Regions from separate parts of the Pseudoalteromonas porphyrae genome, predicted to be linked through region 3. Evidence: predicted binding sites of a transcription regulator. Region 3 holds the regulator's gene; each other region holds the start of a gene.
What was found. The regulator sigma-54, encoded in region 3, starts transcription at its own class of promoters, with help from an activator protein. The targets are predictions, from matches to a motif close to GTTGGCACGNNNNTNGNNT.

Region 1: a site for sigma-54 is predicted at 3,306-3,324, ahead of ADS77_RS11185 (YggN family protein). Genes of this name have one in related genera too.
Region 2: a site for sigma-54 is predicted at 2,785-2,803, ahead of ADS77_RS08125 (LPP20 family lipoprotein). Genes of this name have one in related genera too.
Region 4: a site for sigma-54 is predicted at 2,422-2,440, ahead of fliE (flagellar hook-basal body complex protein FliE). Genes of this name have one in related genera too.

The regions. Positions count from the first base shown of each region.
Region 1 is NZ_LHPH01000011.1:84,160-89,384, reverse strand. Features, by position in the region: gene ADS77_RS11195 (DMT family transporter) at 1-835, opposite strand, end outside; gene ADS77_RS11190 (PLP-dependent aminotransferase family protein) at 960-2,402, shown strand; gene ADS77_RS11185 (YggN family protein) at 2,459-3,256, opposite strand; gene ADS77_RS11180 (PA3496 family putative envelope integrity protein) at 3,655-3,843, shown strand; gene ADS77_RS11175 (glutathione peroxidase) at 3,886-4,368, opposite strand; gene ADS77_RS11170 (LysR family transcriptional regulator) at 4,531-5,225, opposite strand, start outside.
Region 2 is NZ_LHPH01000007.1:243,955-249,179, reverse strand. Features, by position in the region: gene ADS77_RS08145 (chemotaxis protein) at 1-467, opposite strand, end outside; gene flgA (flagellar basal body P-ring formation chaperone FlgA) at 609-1,316, shown strand; gene flgM (flagellar biosynthesis anti-sigma factor FlgM) at 1,395-1,712, shown strand; gene flgN (flagellar export chaperone FlgN) at 1,705-2,136, shown strand; gene ADS77_RS08125 (LPP20 family lipoprotein) at 2,286-2,744, opposite strand; gene ADS77_RS08120 (flagellar assembly protein FlgT) at 2,903-4,096, shown strand; gene ADS77_RS08115 (hypothetical protein) at 4,179-4,925, opposite strand.
Region 3 is NZ_LHPH01000002.1:77,073-82,297, reverse strand. Features, by position in the region: gene mgtE (magnesium transporter) at 1-439, opposite strand, end outside; gene ADS77_RS02255 (HPr family phosphocarrier protein) at 561-833, opposite strand; gene rapZ (RNase adapter RapZ) at 848-1,690, opposite strand; gene ADS77_RS02245 (PTS sugar transporter subunit IIA) at 1,711-2,163, opposite strand; gene hpf (ribosome hibernation promoting factor) at 2,168-2,455, opposite strand; gene ADS77_RS02235 (RNA polymerase factor sigma-54) at 2,485-3,981, opposite strand; gene lptB (LPS export ABC transporter ATP-binding protein) at 4,048-4,773, opposite strand; gene lptA (lipopolysaccharide transport periplasmic protein LptA) at 4,770-5,225, opposite strand, start outside.
Region 4 is NZ_LHPH01000007.1:302,827-308,051, forward strand. Features, by position in the region: gene ADS77_RS08410 (sensor histidine kinase) at 1-881, shown strand, start outside; gene ADS77_RS08415 (sigma-54-dependent transcriptional regulator) at 878-2,323, shown strand; gene fliE (flagellar hook-basal body complex protein FliE) at 2,479-2,811, shown strand; gene fliF (flagellar basal-body MS-ring/collar protein FliF) at 2,832-4,547, shown strand; gene fliG (flagellar motor switch protein FliG) at 4,540-5,225, shown strand, end outside.

The sequences.
Region 1 (5,225 bases), on a different contig from region 3:
GCACTAAACTAAAGCCTATAAACGTATTCGTTTGCCAGATAAACCCTTCAAATAATGTGCTCAGTGCAACGGCAACTAAAGGAAATAATACAATCACATAACTGGCGCGTTCTGGGCCTATGTTTCTTAGTAATGCAAAGTAACAAGCAAATGCGATAACAGTGCCAAATACAGATAAATAAACTAATGAATACCAATAGCTTGCAGGTGCCGACAAGCTAAACTGAGCATCGCTAATAATGACGTAAAATAATAGCCCAATCGCGCTATATAGCATGCCCCACGCATTACCTTGCATAACACCTATTTGCTGGTGAGAATTGCGAACACTGACCATATTCCCTAATGAAGCCACAAAGGTACCACTTAGAGCAAGTAGTAACCCGACCAACACCCCGTTACTCAAGTCGAACTGCTGTAACTGTGGCCAAAACAAGCAAATGATGCCTAAAACACCTAAAATAGCGCCGCTGTAAATACGTTTGGCGATAGGTTTACCAAAGAATAAGCGGGTATTAATAATATTCATTATGAGCAGCATTGAAAAAGCAATGGATGTCATGGCTGACGTTAAGTAATTTTGTGCCCAGTAAAGAACCAAATAATTAAGTCCAAAATTACACAGCGCTAATAAAACAAAAAAACCATGGTCTCGGCGGGTGTAATTCATGGGGAGTTTTTTTACGCCCACCCACATCCACATCAAAATAGCTGCAAGGCTAAAGCGATAGAATAGCGAAACTTCAACGGCGATGTCACCTAATTGAAATTCAATAGCGAGCCAAGTAGAGCCCCAAATCAAAACGGTGAGAGTGTACAGCGCGATACTTTTCATGGCCTTGGTCCAAGTGTGAAGATGAAGTGTTCATTTTAGTTCGCTTCTGTATACTTAACATACACAGAAAACTATAAATGCAACCTATACAGATTTGGGGTGCTTTGAGTGAAAGGTAAATGCAATGTCGTTAGTGATCAGTAAAACTAATCATGATTTTTTATACCAGCAAGTCATGCAACTTGTTCGCGATTTAAGTGAGCAGGGCACACTGCTCCCTGGTGAGAAACTTCCTTCATTACGCAAAATGGCCGAAAAACTCAATGTGAGCATCCCGACTGTAAAATTGGCTTATCAGTCACTTGAGGCACAAGGTCTTGTTGAAGCGCGGGAAAAGTCTGGTTACTTTTTAAAAACAGTTAATACACAACTTGCTCGGCCTAAACGAGTAAAGCTGAGCCGCGCGCCTGTATCAGTTAATATGCAGGTGTTAATTGAGCAAGTATACGATGCCATCCATCAAGCGAATGTGGTGCCTTTTGGTATTGCAAACCCTGTTGCGGCAGCCCCAACCGATAAAATGCTTAGCCGGACCATGCGTCGGGTAATGTCGATTGCAGGGAGTCGTGCAATAAACTATGGGGCGATGGATGGTTTTGCGCCGCTTAAAAAGCAGTTGATCCATCGTTATTTAGATTTTGGTATTGGGGTTGATAGCCATGAATTAGTGATCACCAATGGCGCACAAGAGGCTCTAGCGATCGCGTTAAAATGTGCGACAATGCCGGGAGATGTGATTGCGATCGAGTCACCTTGTTATTTTGGGATCATTGAATTGATCGAGAGTTTAGGCCTTAAAGCACTGGAGATCCCGCTATGTCCTGATGATGGGATCTGGCTTGATGATCTGAACCAAGCTTTGCAAGATCACGATATTAAAGCCTGTGTGTTTTCAACTTCGATCAACAATCCGGTTGGCAGCTTTATGCCGGATCATAAGCGTAAACAATTAGTTGAGCTATTAGAATCACAAGATGTAGTGCTTATTGAAGATGATGTGTACGGCGATTTGCATTTTACTCCCGAGCGAGGCATACCTGCACAAGCGTATTCAAAAAAGGGGCTCGTGTTAACGTGTTCTTCGTTTTCAAAAACAGCGGCTCCGAGTTATCGTGTTGGTTGGTTAATTGCGGGAAAGTTTGCAGCGCGCGCAAGGCGTTATAAACGAGCACTAAGCTGCTCAACATCTTTAATTAATCAATGGACGTTATATGAGTTTGTGGCCAGTGGTGATTATGAGCGTAACTTAAAATTACTTAGGCAGCGTCTGCGTACCAATAAAGAGCGGATGATTTGGTGTTTGCAGCAAGCTTTTCCTGCCACTGCACGTATTAGTGATCCGCAAGGTGGCTGCGTGGTCTGGGTTGATTTAGGGCCAAGCTTTGACAGTATTAAGCTATTTCAACTCGCGCTAGAGAATGGTATTAGTATTACACCGGGTTATATATTTTCGGCAACGAATAAGTATCGCAGCTGTATACGGTTAAGTTATGGCTTGCCTTGGAATGAACGAGTCGAGCAAGCAATTATTAAACTTGGTGAGTTAATACATTTAGCTAAAAAGTAAAAAAGCAGCACGTTTAAAAGAGTGCTGCTAAAGGGATATCAAATTGTTATATGAGTTTAGTTGTTTTGTTTGTAGCTAAATAATTGATAATTTTTTAGCTCTGGTACTAATTTAACAAGTTGCTGCTCTTGCGCTGCAATCGTTGAAAAATTATCACATAATGCATCAGCACGTTTTTCCAGTGCGTTTGCTTGCAGTTCTACCTTTTCTTCTATTTGTGCACCCATATTTTCCATACGCTGTTCAAAGGCTTGCATATCGCCGCCGGCACCCATTAACTCAGACCCTAATGCCATCAAAATACTGCCCATTGATTGCATCATTGCTGATTCAACGGCACTTTCAATTTGTTCATCAAAATGGCTTTCAAAATTTTCGCCAAAGTCATTGAAACTTTGCTGGCCCATTACAAAGGCACCTTGTTGATAAAAGGTATTTTCTACCTCAACCTGAATCTCTGCCATTAGGTCATTAATACTGTCTAGACCTTGGATGTTAAATGCATTGGCGACTTCTTCAATTGCAACGCCGGCAATTTTTACACCTTCAAGTGCAATGTTAGCAACTTCAGGTAGCTGGCCTCGTAGGCTGTCTGAGTAGTCGCTGATTGCTTGACGCTGCTGCTCATCTAATGTCAATGTTTGGCCATCAACAATGAGCTCGCCATTGTTAGTGAAAGTCATGGTGTGATCGTTAGCGGTAAAAATTTCGAGTTCGTTTGGTTTAATGCGAACATCATTTTGAAACTCTACTTTGCACGAATCGCCGCTAAATGAAATATGCGAGTCGTTATCATTGTGCGCCATTGCCCCTGTGGCAATAAATAAAGAACCTACTAAAAGTAATTTTTTCATTTTTATATCCTGCTAATGTGTTGATTATAACGAATGCTTACTTAGTTGTTATCAAGTTTGATGCCAAAAAAAATTAATATTAATAATCATGTTGTTAGGGTCTTTTCTTTATTTTTTGATTGGTCTATTAAATGATAAAAAAACTAATTTTTAGTCAAAATGACTAAAAAATTTATAAGCATAAATAATGTTTATCGTTTCGATAAAAAAGTCTCACTTTCCAGAATTCAAATTTAACGCTATTTATTCACATTACTGACATAACATCATTTTAGAATGGGTTGTGGCTTTACTTTGGTGCGCTTCACTATGTTGAATAAGCGCACTGAACATTTTAATTTTACCAATGGCAGTGATAAAAATCCTACATTGGTCTCAAACACTTTATGGAGTGGGTTGTGGGTAAGACATTTAGTTACGATGCGCTAGATGACGCTTTTGTTGAAGACGAGTACGAAATGGTTGGGCGTAATCAACACGACAAGAATAAGCAAAAGGTGAAGAAAAAGTTGGAAGACTACCTGGAGCAAAAACGCTTGCGTAAAAACTTAGGTGATGATGACTTTGATGAGTACATGAATCACTAAGCAACAGTTTAAAATAAAGAGGCGTATGCCTCTTTATTGCTTTTAGTTTTTAAGTGCTTTAATGATCGTGCTTTCGATTTGTTGCGGCTTGGTAAAAGGAGCGAAACGTTTAATAGGTTCGCCATTGCGGCCGATTAAAAATTTTGTGAAATTCCATTTTATTTTACGACTCAAAAACCCTGGTAAGGCTGATTTTAAATGCCTAAACACGGGGTGTGCATGTTCGCCGTTTACATCTACTTTGCCCATCATCACAAAGTCAACGCCATAATTAATTAAACAGCCCTGCTCGATATCCTTAGCGTTTCCAGGTTCTTGTTGACCAAATTGATTACATGGAAAACCAATAATAACCAATCCTTGCTCGGCGTATTTTGCATGCAATTGTTGCAGGCCTTCGTATTGCGGTGTAAAGCCACATTTGCTGGCGGTATTAATAATTAAAACCACTTTGCCTTCAAGGTTGCTAAAATCAAATGTTTGGCCCTGTAAGTTTGTGGCTGAAAGTTGGTGAAAGTCGTTCATGATGCTCACTTTATTATTGTTGTTTGGTAAATTCTATCCTGAGTTGTGACAGACATACAGCTTAAATCTAGCTTTGCTCGATTTTTACTTAGCCCACTCGGTTACAAACCTCGCGCCGCGATTAAATCGCCTTTGGATTGAACGAATTTTAATCTGCAAAGGTCAACACGCCCTAAAACTTGTGAGTAAATATTCAATCAATAAACGTACTCTATACGGCATTAAATCTTTGCGTGGGTATACTAACCAAGATGCATTATCAGTGACTTGAAATTCATCAAGCAGCGTTACTAATTGGCCTTGTTGCACGTATTGTTCAACAATATCGCAAGCTAAGTGGGCAATCCCTAATCCACCCAATGTTGCACTGAGTAATGCGCGTGGATGATTACTGCGCCAGTTTCCAGTAATTTTTACTTCTTTGATTTCGCCATTAAAATTAAATCGCCAGCGTTTACCCATTGCCACTAAGCAATTATGTTTAGTGAGCTGGTGAGGTGTTGTAGGAGCGGGGTTTTGTTGTAAATAGTCAGGGCTTGCAACGAGCGTCATGATGCGAGGGCATAGTGGTCTCGCGATTAAATTCGAGTCTTGCATACGCCCAAAACGAATGGCTAAATCAAAACCTTCTTCTACGAGGTCAACGTTGCGATTATTAAAGTCCATATCGACTTCCACGTCAGGGTAGCGTTTTACGAATTCAACAATTTTGGGTGCTACATTAGTTGCGACAAATTCCCCCGCGCCGGTAATGCGAATAAGGCCTTTGGGTCTGCGTTGTTCGCCTTGTAATTGATTATTAGCGTCTATAAGTTCTTGTTTTATGGCTTTGAGTTTAACTGCGTATTCACGCCCTG
Region 2 (5,225 bases), on a different contig from region 3:
ATTTCATTCAAGATTTTTTCTACATCAAGAATTTCAACCAACTCATTTTCAATTTCGGTCACTGCCGTTAAATATGAATATCGACCAGCCCCAGATGGCGGCGGCATTATTTTTTCCCAATTCATATTAACAATACGTTCAACACCACCCACTAAAAACCCTTGAACGGAGCGGTTATATTCAGCAATGATGATAAAACTATCTTTTATATTTTCGATTGCAGGGCCACCAACGGCCATAGATAAATCAATAACAGAAATTGTCTGCCCACGTATATGTGCAACACCTCGAATATACGCATTTGATTTTGGCATATTGGTTAAAGGAGGGCATTGTAGTACTTCTCTCACTTTAAACACGTTTATACCAAAGCGCTGCCGCCCTCTTAGCTTGAATAATAATAATTCAAGGCGGTTTTGCCCAACCAACTGAGTACGTTGGTTCACTGAGTCTAAAATGCCTGCCATTTCAATCTCCTAAAGAAAGCGAATAATAACGGAACAATAATTGCTTTCCTTCTTTAAAGCTACATAACATCGCGGGAGCGTCTATTCTTTGACGCTAAATATATATACCCTGTTTTCAACAATAAGCATAGTCGAAACATTATGAGTTTGTTAAAAAAAAGCCGAAGATACAGTGTTTTTTATTTTCTTGCTAGCCAATTTCTAGTATCACCTCTATACGCTCAATCTTACAGCAAGGAAGAATTACAAGAACTTGCGGTTTCGTACGTGGCTGATCAGTTAGGCCCTTCGCACCCAGAAACTCGCCAACTTAACGCACTCACCTTGGATAGCAGAATCCCTGATCGCAGTTGTCAAAGTCAACCTATGCTAACGATTCCTACAGAACCGCCCTTTAATCGTCAGGTCACAGTTCAAGTTAAATGTGATGATACGAATAGCTGGAGCCAATATGTTCACGTACGTGTCGTTGAGCTTTCTGCAGTAGTGGTCGCCAGTGAAAACCTCGCCAGAGGCGAAGTTATTCAAGATCATCATTTAAGTTTAATTATGAAGCCTAAACATTTTGTTAGAGTTCAGCATCTCCAAGACACACAGTTACTGATTGGCAGTCGTAGTAAACGAAATATACGCAGTGGTTTTCCTATTTCTATGAACCAAATATGTATGGTTTGCAAAGGCGACAACGTCACTATTTTTGCTGTGATCCGAGGGTTAAAAATTAAAGCTTCAGGTTTAGCCCTTGAAGATGGTACTTTAGGAGAGCAGATAAAAGTTAAGAATAAAAAATCAGGGAAAATTTTAAATGCCCGTGTTGACGGTGTAGAGTCTGTGCAGGTAAATATTTAAATTTCCATATTTATGCTAAAGTAACTAACATATATGCCGATAACTAGGCATCAGTTGGGTAATGTATAGGTTAAAATCATGGTAAGCCAAGTAAATAAAGGTCAACAACAGGCTAATGTGTTGGCCAATGCTAAACAGCAAAAAGTTGATTTACAAAATAATAGTTCACAAACAGCAGTGCAAACGGCGGCTCCTAAAGCTGCAACTGACTCTGTTAGCTTAACACCTCAAGCTCAGCAGCTTAAATCACTGCAAGAAAAAACACAGCAGTCATCTGGCTTTGATAGTAAAAAAGTTGAAGAGCTGAAAAAAGCAATCAGCGAAGGTAAATATCAAGTTGATACTGAAAAGTTAGCAAAAAGCATAGCTTCATTTGAGTTTGATGTGTATGGCTGATCATAATTCTTTAATATGCTCTAAGCTCACAATGCAGTTAAATTGCTTAACCTCATTGGCCAGTATTTTAGATGATGAATTAACAGCCATTGCATCTCGCCGTGGTGAAGGATTAAAAGATCTTGCCCAACAGAAGCTTAGTTTTTTAAGTAAAATTCAAACGCTCGATAAAGAACTAAAAACCTTAATGACGACTAATGATGAGCAATCAGCTGAACTCCCTGAACTTATTCATAATGTCCGAAAGCAACTAGAGTTTTGTAAGAAAAAAAACGACGTTAATGCTCATGCTGCTCATCAAGCAAATTTAACAGTTAGACAATTGAAAGATATATTAATTGGCGCGCCAACATCTATGACTTATGACCAAGGCGGCAGTGCTGTTCATGGTAATAATGAATTAGTTAGAAATCTAAAAGCATAAGCTTCTTCGTAACCAACACTTAAGATTATATTAAGCATTCCCTACTGCATCCAAATTTTAATGAAAGCGGCCTGTCATTTCTTTTAAAAAAGTCATACTTAGCACATATCAATAAAAATATAGCGCCTCGGGCATTGCATAACAAACTCTTAGTAATACGTTACTTTTTTAACTTCTCTTGGCTTAATTTCACCAATATATAAATCATGTACCCGCTTCATATCAAGATGCAACTCTGTAGCGTAGGTGTCGCCAACAGCATATGTTTTAACGACCTGCGCGCCTTTAATCACCCCTTGAACTTGACTTTGTAGCCGATCATTTTGCGCAATACTGCCTTGCACTGTTGTACCAGCGGTAATTTTTTGCCCATACACTTGCTCAGCAAGCTCACGGTAAGCTTCAAGCTTAGATGCTTTAATTGCCATGAGTGAACGTTGTGACTGGTTTTCCCCCTGTTGAGCGCTTATGGGGGCATACCCTATTGCTTTTAATATTGGGTAGTTATCTGGCTCTACATACTTATATTCCACATGTTTATCAAAAATACTACTACAGCCAGCTAAGCTCAGGCTTGCTAAAGTACAAAACAAAATTACAGTACGCATGGCATTTTCACGCTTTTAAAGAGTCATAATCGTCAAATTAATGCACAATTAATGCCAAGGTTAGTGTGTAATTCTGTTTTAAAAGCCTATAATTAAACAACTGGTACAGTCCTTGCTCTGTTATTCATAATAGCAAATGTAGGTATGGGGTTAGGAAAATGAAACGCGTGTTATCAATTATAGTGATCATCACTAGCTGGCTAAGCATTAGCTTTTTCTCTGTAAATGCATTTGCGCAATGGTACGAATCAACCGGCCACGCCAGTATTAAAAATAACGATATTAGCGGCGCTAAGTCAGCGGCTATAAAAGATGCGATCACGCAGGCATTAGTGTTCTCTGGTGCACGCGTTACGTCAATGCAAACCTTAGTTGACGGCGTGCTAATGCAAGATCAGTTAAAAATAAAAAGCCACGGTGAAATTCAAAAAATAGAGATGATCAGCGAAGACCGAAGATCTGACCAGCTCGCGATTACGTTGCGTTTAGATATTTTCCCACAACAAGAGCACTGCCCGGCAAGCCAATTTAATAAATTTGTTGCGATCACTCAGACCCAATTAGTCAATCGTGAACAAGCAATGATGGGTCAAATTTTTGACATTGACAAAGCCACCAGCGAATCTCTCTATAAGACTTTAAATAAGTCGGCCATGAACGCTAAGCCCACCGCCTACTTTAATTTTCCTATTCGCGTTGGTGAGTTTTTTAATCAGCAATACGATTACAGTAACGCCCTATTAGAAGAAATTGCTATGCGCAGCAATTCGCAATACGTGTTATTAAGCCAAATGGTCGACATTTCAAATAGCGACAAACTTAATAGCGACTATGCCTTTTGGCAAGATGAAACATACCAACGTTCATACAAGGTCGACTTTGCACTATTTGATGGCACCACCTATGAGCGATTATGGCAAAAAAGCTATCGTAGCCAAGCTATTTGGCCTTTTGAAAAAACCGAGATTATTGATGTATTTAGCGAAAAATTTTGGGGCTCTGATTATGGTAAAAGCATCGAAGAAATAAACCAAACAGCGAGTTACGACTTACAAGCAGCAATGGCGTGCCTTGAAACACAAGGTAAGATTTTACATATTGAAAACGATAAATTAATTATTAATTTAGGGAAAGCGCACGGCCTAGAAAAAGGCCAGTTATTAAGTATTGCCCACCATAACTATTTAACAGACGCTGCGGGTAATAAAATGCCACACCTGATCACGACATTAAACACAGTACAAGTAAATCAGGTATACCAGCAAAGCGCAGTTGCGGTCAGTGTGAATCAGCAACCTTTACCCAACATTCAAATTAATGATGTAGTACAGTTAATTAACTTAGAGCCTTAGTCAATTATCGAGGTTGGTATTGGTATCGTGCGCAGCACAATTAAATACCATTACCGCCCCAAAAAAAAGTGCAGTTTTACGCTTATAATCCTTCATATTCAGCTTCCCTTGGCTTTAAAATATGTTCTTGGCAAGTCATTTTGTTCCAACAATCTGTTTCGGGTACACCGTAATACCAGGCTCGAAAAATCGGTTGATACTTTTCAATCACCCGTTGTTGCATACGTTTTGAAAAATGAGGTAAGTAAAAAGTTTTTATCACCGTAATGTGCCTTGTGATCGTATTTCCTAAATTAAAGCGCGCTTGGCGATACCGAATGTCTGCTTTTTTATATTCCCTGCTATCAGGTGTAAAGTTTTGCATGTCTTGTTTAGGGCCAGTCGCCCACCCAGCTACTTTATTCATTTGTTCAGCAAACGGCTTAACGGTAAACGTGATATGTATGGGGTCATCAGCATCGGTGGGCCCAAAGCCTCGCGGAAATCCGCCTTGGTGATAATTAGGATGGGTAACCGTAAACTCAATCGATGCATAGGCATTGGGCTGTAATAAATCCAAACGCTCGCGTGGGAAGGTAATTGGCTCATTAGCATAGGCAGCTTTAAAATATTTATAACCAAATTCAATACCACAACTACTGTGGCCACACGACTCTGAATAGGCCGACTTTATCAAAAAAGGAAATTCTGGCACTGAGCCATCTTCTGTTTCAATCGTCACAACAATAGGCCCACGATAACCATGCGCTTTATCAAATAAAAAATCACAGCCTGATGTCAAAAAACACGCAAGCACTACACTACTCATGGTCATTACTAAATTTTTCACACTATTAACCTTCTATTTTAATAATTATTTAGCGCTAATTAGACTCAACCTTTTTACCTGACTGCGCGACAATTGTGCAATTAAAGAATCTATAGCATTTACTCTTGAAGCTGCTGTGACTACCAAAAGTGACGTTTTTTTTCAAAAGAGGAAGGAGTGAGATTAACGGTGAGAAAATATGAATATTCGCTTTATTATAATCACTTCCATATGATGAAAATAAAAAGCAGAGCTTAACTCTGCCTTTAAAAACAACTTTACATTAATATCACCCAGCCGTTTCAAAAAACCTATATAAAC
Region 3 (5,225 bases):
TATCTGTATTCATCAGCGCACCAGCAGAGCGCTCTTGATATGAAAGAGCTTGCGTTGCGCGTTCTCTGTCTTGGCTATCCATTGCGCTAACAACGTCTTGATAAACTGTGTCAGGCAGGCTTCTTAGCACTTCACCTAAATCATCATGCCCCATGTCTTCAGTGGCCGCAGCAATATGCTCCGGTTCCATTTGGGCGATAATACCTAAACGAACATCTTCTGAGAGTTCTTCGAGTACGTCACCTTGAACATCAGGGTCAACTAGTTGCCATAGTTGGGTACGAGTTTTATGGGGGGATGACTCAAGCAGTAATGCGGTGTCACATGGGGCTGTTTTTGCCAACATACGCCTAACTTGAACAAACTGACCACTGTTAAGTGACTTAGTCACTTGTTTTAGTTGTTGTAGTGGGTAATCTTGTTCAAAAGCTTCAGGCATTGGCGTCCTTAAATAATTAATACACTTTTAGGGTAGGGTAGACTTCGATAATTAAGCAGGCTGATTGTTATAACCAACATGCTTATTCAGTTTATCGCAATTTGTAAAGCGATACTACGAGCTATTCTTGCTCGTTAAATTTCTGTGCAATAAGTTGTCCTATTGCCGCTAGTGCGGGTTCTGCATCGGGGCCTTCGCACACTACTTTTACTTCTTTTCCTTGGCTACTTTCAAGTAACATTAAGCCTAATACGCTATCTCCAGCGGCTTCTTTGTTATCTTGATGAAGCGTAATACTGGCATCGAACTGCACGGCTAGTTGCGCTAATACACTGGCTGCACGGGCGTGTAAACCAAGCTTATTTTCTATTAAAAATGTATCTTCTAAACGCATTGGTTTCTCTTTGTTTATTCTTGTTCGCGATGGCGAATCTTCACATTACTATGGCTCATTGCAAAGCTTTCGCCAATGGTTTGTGCTAAATACACTGAACGATGTTGTCCACCGGTACAGCCGATTGCAATTGTTAAGTAGCTACGATTATTGCGTTCAAGGTGTGGTAACCATGTTTGCATAAAAGTTTGAATTTGCCATGTGAATTTTTGCACTATGCTGTGACTCGCTAAATAATCTTTTACCGGTTGATCAAGCCCTGTTAGTGGCTTTAATTCAGGTTCCCAGTGTGGGTTTGGTAAAAAGCGCGCATCAAATACATAATCAGCTCCCTTAGGAATGCCATGCTTAAAACCAAATGACTCAAATGTAATGATCAGTTTTTTATCTTTTTTTCCTAAGATTTTTTCGCGAATTGATTCAGCCAGCTGGTGGACACTTAAATCGGTTGTATCAAGAATAAAGTCGGCGCGGGTAATGAGTACATCTAATAGCACTTTTTCTTGTTTAATGGCTAAATCAAGTGGCAATGAATCTAAAGAAAGTGGGTGTAAACGGCGTGTTTCAGAAAAGCGCTTAATGAGCGTTTGGTCGTCACTGTCTAGATAAAATAGAGTTGGGTTTGCAAACCCCGGAAGATACTCAAGGATATCATTAAACTCTTGCTGTTCTTTGGGTAAGTTACGCACATCAATACTGACGGCAATCTTATCGTAGTTATCAGATACACTACGCACTAACGACGGTAATAAGTTTACAGGGATATTATCAACACAATAATAGCCAAGGTCTTCTAATACACGCAAAGCGACAGATTTACCTGACCCTGAGCGCCCACTGATGATAATTAATTCCATGTAAACTCTCCTTCTTTTAACTACGACTGTTCAACAATTACTTGATATAGATCTTGGTCTGTTTTTGCGCTACGTATTTGTTTACAAAACTCTTTGTCGTTGAGTTTATCAGCAATTGTAGCCAACGTCTTTAAATGAAGTTCACTGTCACCGTCAGGTACGATGAGTGCAACAAAAATATCGACGGGGCGATTATCAATGGCATCAAAATTGATTGGTTGTTCGCTTACTAAAATTAAAGCGAGTGGTTCTTGTGCGCCACTCATGCGACCATGCGGGATCGCGATACCACGGCCAATACCTGTACTACCTAATTTTTCTCTATTTAATAGAGCACTCAATATGTCTTGTTGTGATAAGTGAGGAAGCCGTTCATGAGCCAATTGGCTGATAAATTCGAGGATACGTTTTTTGCTATTAAAAAGGACCGCAGCTTTACTGCAGTCCTGACAAGTAAGTGAACTTAGTTTCATAGTGTTAGTGTCGAGCGTGCTTCTCTTTGTGTTTGATAACTTGACGGTCGAGTTTATCGATGAGCCCGTCAATCGCGGCATACATGTCCTGGTGCTGCGTTGAGGCAAATAGCTCTGCGCCACTGACATGTAATGTTGCTTCTGCTTTTTGGTTGAGCTTTTCTACGTCAAGAATAACATGGACATTGTTGATGTGATCAAAATGCCTCTCAAGCTTCGCAAACTTATTGTTTACATAGTCTCTTAATGAATCAGTAATTTCTACGTGACGACCAGTTAAATTTAGTTGCATAAGCATTTTCCTTCTTGTGGTTTTACGCCTTAAATCAAGCTTTTACGTTGATTTGACGGTGGAATAGCTAGCGATTCACGGTACTTTGCTATTGTTCGTCTAGCTACTTTGATACCTTGCTCTGCCAATATATCTGCAATTTTACTATCACTCAATGGTTTAGCTGAGTTTTCTGCTGCAATCAATTTTTTTATGAGTGCACGAATTGCTGTCGATGAGCATTCTCCGCCATTTTCGGTACTGACATGGCTTGAGAAAAAATACTTTAACTCAAAAATACCACGTGGTGTATGCATGTACTTCTGGGTTGTTACCCGGGAGATTGTTGATTCATGCATTTCAACCATTTCAGCAACATCGTTTAATACCATAGGTCGCATAGCCTCGGGGCCATGCTCAAAAAAACCTTGCTGCTGTTTAACAATGCAGTTAGTTACTTTGAGTAATGTGTCATTACGACTTTCTAGGCTTTTTATAAACCATTTAGCTTCTTGTAAATGAGAGCGAATAAATTGGCTGTCAGTGCTCGATTTTACTGAGCGCGACATCGCCGCATATTGGCTGTTAACTCTAATTTTTGGCATGCTATCTGGGTTGAGCTCTACCACCCAGCGGCCTTTAATTTTTTTCACTGACACGTCGGGAATAACGTACTCTGACTCTTCTCGAACTATGGTATCCGCAGGCTTTGGATTAAGGCTGTGGATGAGTGTCATTACTTCTTTTAGTTCATCTTCCTTTAGCTTAGTCTTTTTCATCAAAGTACGATAGTCGCGACTAGCTAATAAATCGATATGATCAGTTAAAATCATTTTTGTTTCGGCAATCCAAGGCGTTGCAGGATCAAATTGATTTAGCTGAATACATAAACATTCAGGTAGGCTGCGTGCAGCAATACCGACCGGATCAAATAACTGAATACGCTTTAATACCGCTTGAACTTCATCAAGTTCAATTTCTTCTTCGTTATTACCTTTGTTTAGGCTTTCAGCAATGTCTTCACAGCTTAGTGTAAGAATACCTGAGTCATCAACCGCTTCGACAATGGCTATCGCGATAGCTTCGTCAGTCGGACTAAAATGAGTCAGCTGTAGTTGCCACATAAGGTGATCGTGGAGGGTTTCAGATGAAGCGCCTTGATAAATAGATTCATCTTCAGGCATTGGCCCTGATGAAGAGCTTGGTGCGGCGCTCATGTATTCATCCCATGTAACATCCATCGCCATTTCGTCGCTTACGGTATCTTTTGCTAGCGCTTCACTGCTTTCTTGTTCGTATTCACTTGGCGTGTCATCAGCTGAGGCACTGACAGTTTGATCATCAGTATCTTGTTTTTGTTCGTTCTTACCACCTGATTCATCACCAAAGTCATTTTCATCGACCTCAAGTAATGGATTGCTATCTAGTGCTTCTTGGATCTCTTGTTGAAGATCTAATGTGCTCAACTGTAACAAACGAATAGCTTGTTGTAGCTGTGGTGTCATTGTAAGTTGCTGGCCCATGCGCAGCTGGAGTGATTGCCTCATGTATCTCTAACAATCCTTTTATTGTTGTCATAATTAAGTCTAGCAGAACCTTAGCCGGGCGTGGCTTTATAGCCTAAATTGCTCACCCAAATAAACGTCGCGGACTGTTTGGTCGGCAAGTACATGCTCAGGAGTGCCTGATGCAATTAACTCCCCATGAGAAACTATGTAGGCTTTTTCACAAACATCAAGGGTTTCTCGTACATTGTGGTCGGTAATAAGTACGCCTATCCCACGGTTTTTAAGATGTTCAATAATCTTCTTTATATCTAACACCGAAATAGGATCAACGCCAGCAAAAGGCTCATCTAACAGAATAAATTTAGGGTTTGCGGCTAAAGCGCGAGCAATTTCAACGCGACGGCGTTCACCACCAGATAATGCCATACCTTGACTATCGCGGATGTGCTGAATGCTAAATTCATCAAGTAAGCCATCAAGCGCTTCTTCACGAGCTTGTTTATTTAGCTCTTTACGGGTTTCGAGTATCGCCATCAGGTTTTGGTAAACGGTCAGTTTGCGAAATATCGAAGATTCTTGCGGTAAATAGCCAATCCCTAAACGTGCACGGCTGTGCATTGGCAATAAGGTGATGTCGTTATCATCTATGCTTATTTTACCTTTGTCGCTTGGCACTAATCCTACAATCATGTAAAAAGTGGTGGTTTTGCCTGCGCCATTAGGGCCAAGTAAGCCAACAATGCTACCAGCGCTGACTTCTAAGCCTACATTTTTTACGACTTGGCGGCCTTTATAACTTTTTGCTAAAAACTCAGCTTTTAATGTGCTCATGGCTGACCTTTTTCGTTATCTTTTTTAGTGTTTACTGGGACTAATATTGTATGCACTCGTTCGTCTGAATTTTCATCTTTTTCAGCGCTAATTAATTGTTGGTCCATGTCGTATGTAATACTTTTGGCATTAATCTTTTGACCTGCTTGAGTGACTTGGGCGTTACCGATTAAAGTTAAATAGCGTTTATCAACATCGTAACGAACCTCATTGGCGCTGGCGCTCATAATTGTGCCATCTGTTTGTTTTTCTTCAAAGTATGCAGGGCTTCCAGTGGCAACAAGCAGCTGCTTATTATCACCTAAATCTTCACGTTTGTGCACTTCTAGGTGATCAGCTGTGATACGACGATTACCATGGATTATCTCTACGTTTTTTTCAAAAATACCGACATTTTTTTTCAGCTGTGCAAGCTGTTTATCAGCGCTTATCGATACTTGGTCTGCAAGTGG
Region 4 (5,225 bases), on a different contig from region 3:
AAAAGTGGTTTAGCGTGATCCAGCGCTCTTTTCGACCTCAGCAGGATGATGGTCATGAAGTATCTCTCAAAGATGGTCGCTTAATTAAATTAGAAATAACGGCGTTGACCCCAGAGCCTGGACAGTTAATTTTAATGACAGACTTAACTGAAACGCGTCGTTTACAAACACGAGTTGCACATATGCAACGTTTGAGTGCACTGGGTAAAATGGTGGCATCTTTAGCTCATCAAGTGCGTACACCATTATCTGCGGCTATGTTATATGCCGCTAATTTAGGATCCAAGCGTTTACCTGAAAGCTCTCGAGGCAGTTTTCATACAAAATTAATGTCACGGTTAAAAGATCTCGAAACGCAGGTGAACGATATGCTGTTATTTGCAAAAAGCGGCGATCAGCAAGTGGTAGAGCAGGTGTCTATGCAGCAGCTATTAACAGAAGTGAAAATGGGTGCTGATGCGATGGTTGCACTAAACAATTGCGAACTTGAGGTTAGCCTACCGGATCCTGATGTTGAAATTGTCGGTAATAAAACGGCGTTGGCGAGTGCTATTCAAAACCTTGTTCATAATAGTATCCAAGTTATTGGTGCTGGCGCGAAAGTTTACGTAAGTGCGCAACGTGATGAAGATGAGCCTGAGTTTGTTCGGATCAGTGTTAATGATAATGGTCCCGGTATTGATTTAACGCAAGCTGATAAGTTATTTGAACCATTTTATACCACTAAAAGCCAAGGCACAGGGTTGGGCTTAGCTGTGGTTAGCTCAGTGACAATTGCTCACCAAGGGCGAGTTGATGTTGCTAATAATACACAGGGCGGTGCTTGCTTTAGCTTGCTGCTGCCTATTTGTGCAGAATCAAAGTCAGTGGAGGTCATATGAGTAACAATACGATTTTAGTTGTAGAAGATGATGCAGGGCTTCGAGAGGCTTTGATCGACACGTTAGAAATGTCAGGAATTGATTGTGTTGCGGCTGATAGCGCTGAACAAGCAATGGTTTTATTGAAAAAAGATAGCTTTTCTTTAGTCGTAAGTGATGTGCAAATGGGGGCGATGAGTGGTCTTGATTTATTGCGGAGCATTAATTTAAATCACCCTGATTTACCAGTATTGATGATGACAGCATATGCAACAATCGATGATGCGGTTGAGGCAATGCGCTTAGGTGCGATTGATTATATGGCTAAGCCATTTGCGCCAGAAGTGTTACTCAATATGGTGAGCCGCTATTTACCAGAACCAGAAAAAGAAACGGATGGCCCAATTGTCGCAGATCCGAGCAGTATTCAATTATTAGAGCTTGCTTGTAAAGTTGCTAAATCTGATGCCAGTGTAATGGTGTTAGGCCCAAGTGGCTCAGGTAAAGAAGTATTAGCACGGTTTATTCATGATAAATCAGATCGTGCAGATCAGCCTTTTGTCGCAATTAATTGCGCTGCGATCCCAGAGAATATGCTTGAAGCGACCTTATTTGGTTATGAAAAAGGCGCATTTACAGGTGCAATCCAAGCTTGCCCTGGGAAATTTGAGCAAGCACAAGGTGGTACGATTTTACTTGATGAAATCACCGAAATGGATTTAAGCCTGCAAGCTAAGCTACTACGTGTACTGCAAGAGCGTGAAGTTGAACGTTTAGGTGGTCGAAAAACGATTAAATTGGATGTTAGAGTATTAGCCACTAGTAACCGTGACCTAAAAGAGGCCGTAAGTGAGCATCAATTTAGAGAAGATCTTTATTACCGTTTAAATGTGTTTCCATTGATGTGGCGCCCACTTTGTCAGCGCCCTGGTGATATTATTATATTGGCAAAGCATTTAATTGAGCGTCATATTAGTAAAAGCAAAGAGCCAATGGCACAACTTAGTCTATCAGCGCAGGATAAATTATTATCACACGCTTGGCCTGGTAATGTGCGTGAGCTTGATAATGTGATCCAGCGCGCATTAATACTGCGCCACGGTGATGTGATCGATGAAAATGCTATTTTTATCGAAAATCTAACAACGGCTCCATTAACCACCGCTTTAGCTAGCAATCCATTACCTGTTGACACAGCAAGCTCATTGAGTAATGAAGCGTATTACGACGTACAAGTGCCGACAATTAAAGCAAAAGCAACACACAGTGAGCCATTGATTAGTACGGACTCTGGCAGCTACAAAGATGAATTAAAAGATAAAGAACATCGCATTATTTTAGAAACGCTTTCTCGCTGTCAAGGTAAGCGAAAAGATGTTGCTGAGACTTTAGGGATCAGTCCGCGAACATTACGCTATAAATTGGCGCAAATGCGTGACTTAGGTATTGCATTACCAGCCTAACTTTTATAAATATACGCTCAGTGCTCACTGAGCGTTCTTCCGTCAAAACTCTGACAAGTTAAATTAAACTGTAACTAACTGTATTTAAATGACTATTTTATGGCACGTTTTGTGCTTTATCTAGTTATAAGTAAATTGTATCGTCAGAGATCATTATGAAAATTGAAAACAGTGCATTATTCCAAGAAATGCAATCCATGGCTCTTGAAACAAGCCGTGGTAATCAAGTAAATAACATACCAACTGAAGCGCAACCAACGTCATCAGCACAATTTGGTGATTTACTTACTAGCGCGTTAAATACGGTCGATGGCCATCAAAAAGAAGCGAAACAAAAGGTGACGGCCTTAGAAATGGGGGACCGCAGTGTTTCGTTAGCTGAAGTGATGATCGCATCACAGAAATCATCTGTCGCTTTTGAAGCGACCGTTCAGGTTCGTAATAAGCTTGTAGAGTCTTACAAAGAAATCATGAACATGCCTGTTTAACTAGGTAGTGGAGAATTATTGTGGCGCAATCTAATCAATCAACAGATCTTGCTTTAGCTGGTGGCGGTATCGACCAAAACGATAGTGAAGAGCAACAAGAACAAAAGTCAGGCTATTTAAGTGCTCTTAATGGTGTTGATATATTACGTCAAGCAACACTGCTGATTGCTTTAGCTATTTGTCTTGCGATTGCAATTTTTGTGATTATTTGGGCAAAACAACCAGATATGCGACCACTTGGAAAAATGCCAACAGAAGAGCTTATCCAAACTCTCGACTTTTTAGATGCACAAAAAATTGAATATCAGCTCGATGGTAACGTTATTTCTGTTGAAGAAGGCGAATATCAAAGCATTAAATTATTAATGACTCGAGAAGGGTTAGAGCAATCCCCAAATTCTGGTACTGATATTATCATGCAAGATATGGGTTTTGGTGTAAGCCAACGTTTAGAGCGTGAACGTTTAAAGCACGGTCGTGAGCAACAGCTTGCACGAACTATTGAAGAACTAAAAAATGTTACCCGCGCCAAAGTATTACTAGCCATCCCAAAAGAAAATGTGTTTGCTCGTCGTGAGAAAAAACCATCAGCAACCGTTGTGCTAACACTCAAGCGTGGACGTATGCTTAGTAGTGAAGAAGTTGATTCTATTGTTGATATTATAGGGTCAGCGGTTCAAGGCTTGGAACCTGCACGAGTTACAGTTACAGATCAAAATGGTCGATTATTAAATTCTGGTTCACAAAGTTCACTTGCGTCACGCTCACGTAAAGAATATGAAGTAGAGCGCAAACGTGAGCAGGAATACCTCGAAAAAATTGATAGCATTCTAATTCCGGTACTGGGCTTGGGCAATTATACTGCGCAAGTAGATTTAAGCATGGATTTCAGTTCAATTGAAGAAACCCAAAAACGTTATAATCCTGATTTACCGGCAGTGAGAAGTGAAACAACATTTGAAGAAAGTAACATCGGTGGTCTTGCAATCGGCATACCTGGTGCTTTGTCAAACCAACCTCCTGCAAATTCAGACATACCAGAAGTAGCAGGTCAAGGCGGAGCTGGCTCAGGTACTTCACCAAGTCGTAGTCATAAAGAAGCAACAAGAAATTACGAATTAGATACCACAATTTCTCATAAACGTCAGCAAACAGGTGTGATACGTCGTATCAGTGTTTCTGTTGCGGTAGATTACTTAGCAACAGCAGGGGAAAATGGTGAAACGACCATGGTGCCTCGCTCAATCGAAGCGCTGTCAAATATTCGTCGTTTATTGCAAGGTGGTGTAGGTTTTGATTTACAACGAGGTGATGCGCTTGAAGTTGTGACCGTTCCTTTTGTTCGAGAGGAAATGGGGTTAGCGATTGAAGTACCAATTTGGGAGCAAAGCTGGTTTATGAAGATCGTTCGTTTAGTGCTCGGTTTCTTAGTCATTGTTGTGCTTATAATGGCCGTTGTTAAACCAATGCTTAAACGCTTAATCTACCCAGATGATACGCTTGAAGAGTATGACGATGACGCACTTAGTTCAGGTGTAGATATTGGAGACAATACGCTGGATATGCTAAATAAAGATTTTGATTCTGCTTCGGTTGGCTTCTCAAGTGATGGTACACTACAGTTACCAGACCTACATGGCGACGAGGACTTGCTCAAAGCTGTACGTGCCCTTGTAGCTAATGAACCTGAACTCTCCTCACAAGTTGTGAAAGCGTGGTTAACAGAAGATGACTGATCAAGACCAAGAACAAAAACAACTACCAACAGCGTTTGATGTTGATAAATTAGACGGTGTAGATAAAGCCGCAATCTTATTGCTGAGTTTATCTGAAGAAGATGCTGCGCAAATATTAAAACATCTTGAACCTAAGCAAGTTCAAAAGGTGGGTATGGCAATGGCTGCGGTAGATGACCTATCGCAAGCTAAAATCAGCGCAGTACATAACTTGTTTATAGAGCAAATCCAAAGCTTTAGCACGATAGGCTTCCAATCAGAAGACTTTATTAAAAAAGCATTAACAGCAGCCTTAGGTGAAGATAAAGCGGCAAGTCTTATTGATCAAATTGTAATGGGATCAGGTGCTAAAGGTCTGGATTCTCTTAAGTGGATGGACTCAAAGCAAGTTGCTAACATTATTCGCAACGAGCATCCGCAAATTCAAACCATTGTTTTATCGTATTTAGAGCCAGAACAATCAGCTGAAATATTAGCGCAATTCCCTGAAAAAGTGCGTTTAGATTTAACCATGCGTATTGCTAATTTAGAAGAAGTTCAACCAGCAGCATTGCAAGAATTGAATGAAATCATGGAGAAACAATTTGCTGGTCAAGCTGGCGCGCAAGCTGCGAAAATGGGTGGCTTGAAAGCAGCCGCTGATATTATGAACTACCTTGATACGAATGTTGAAGGTCA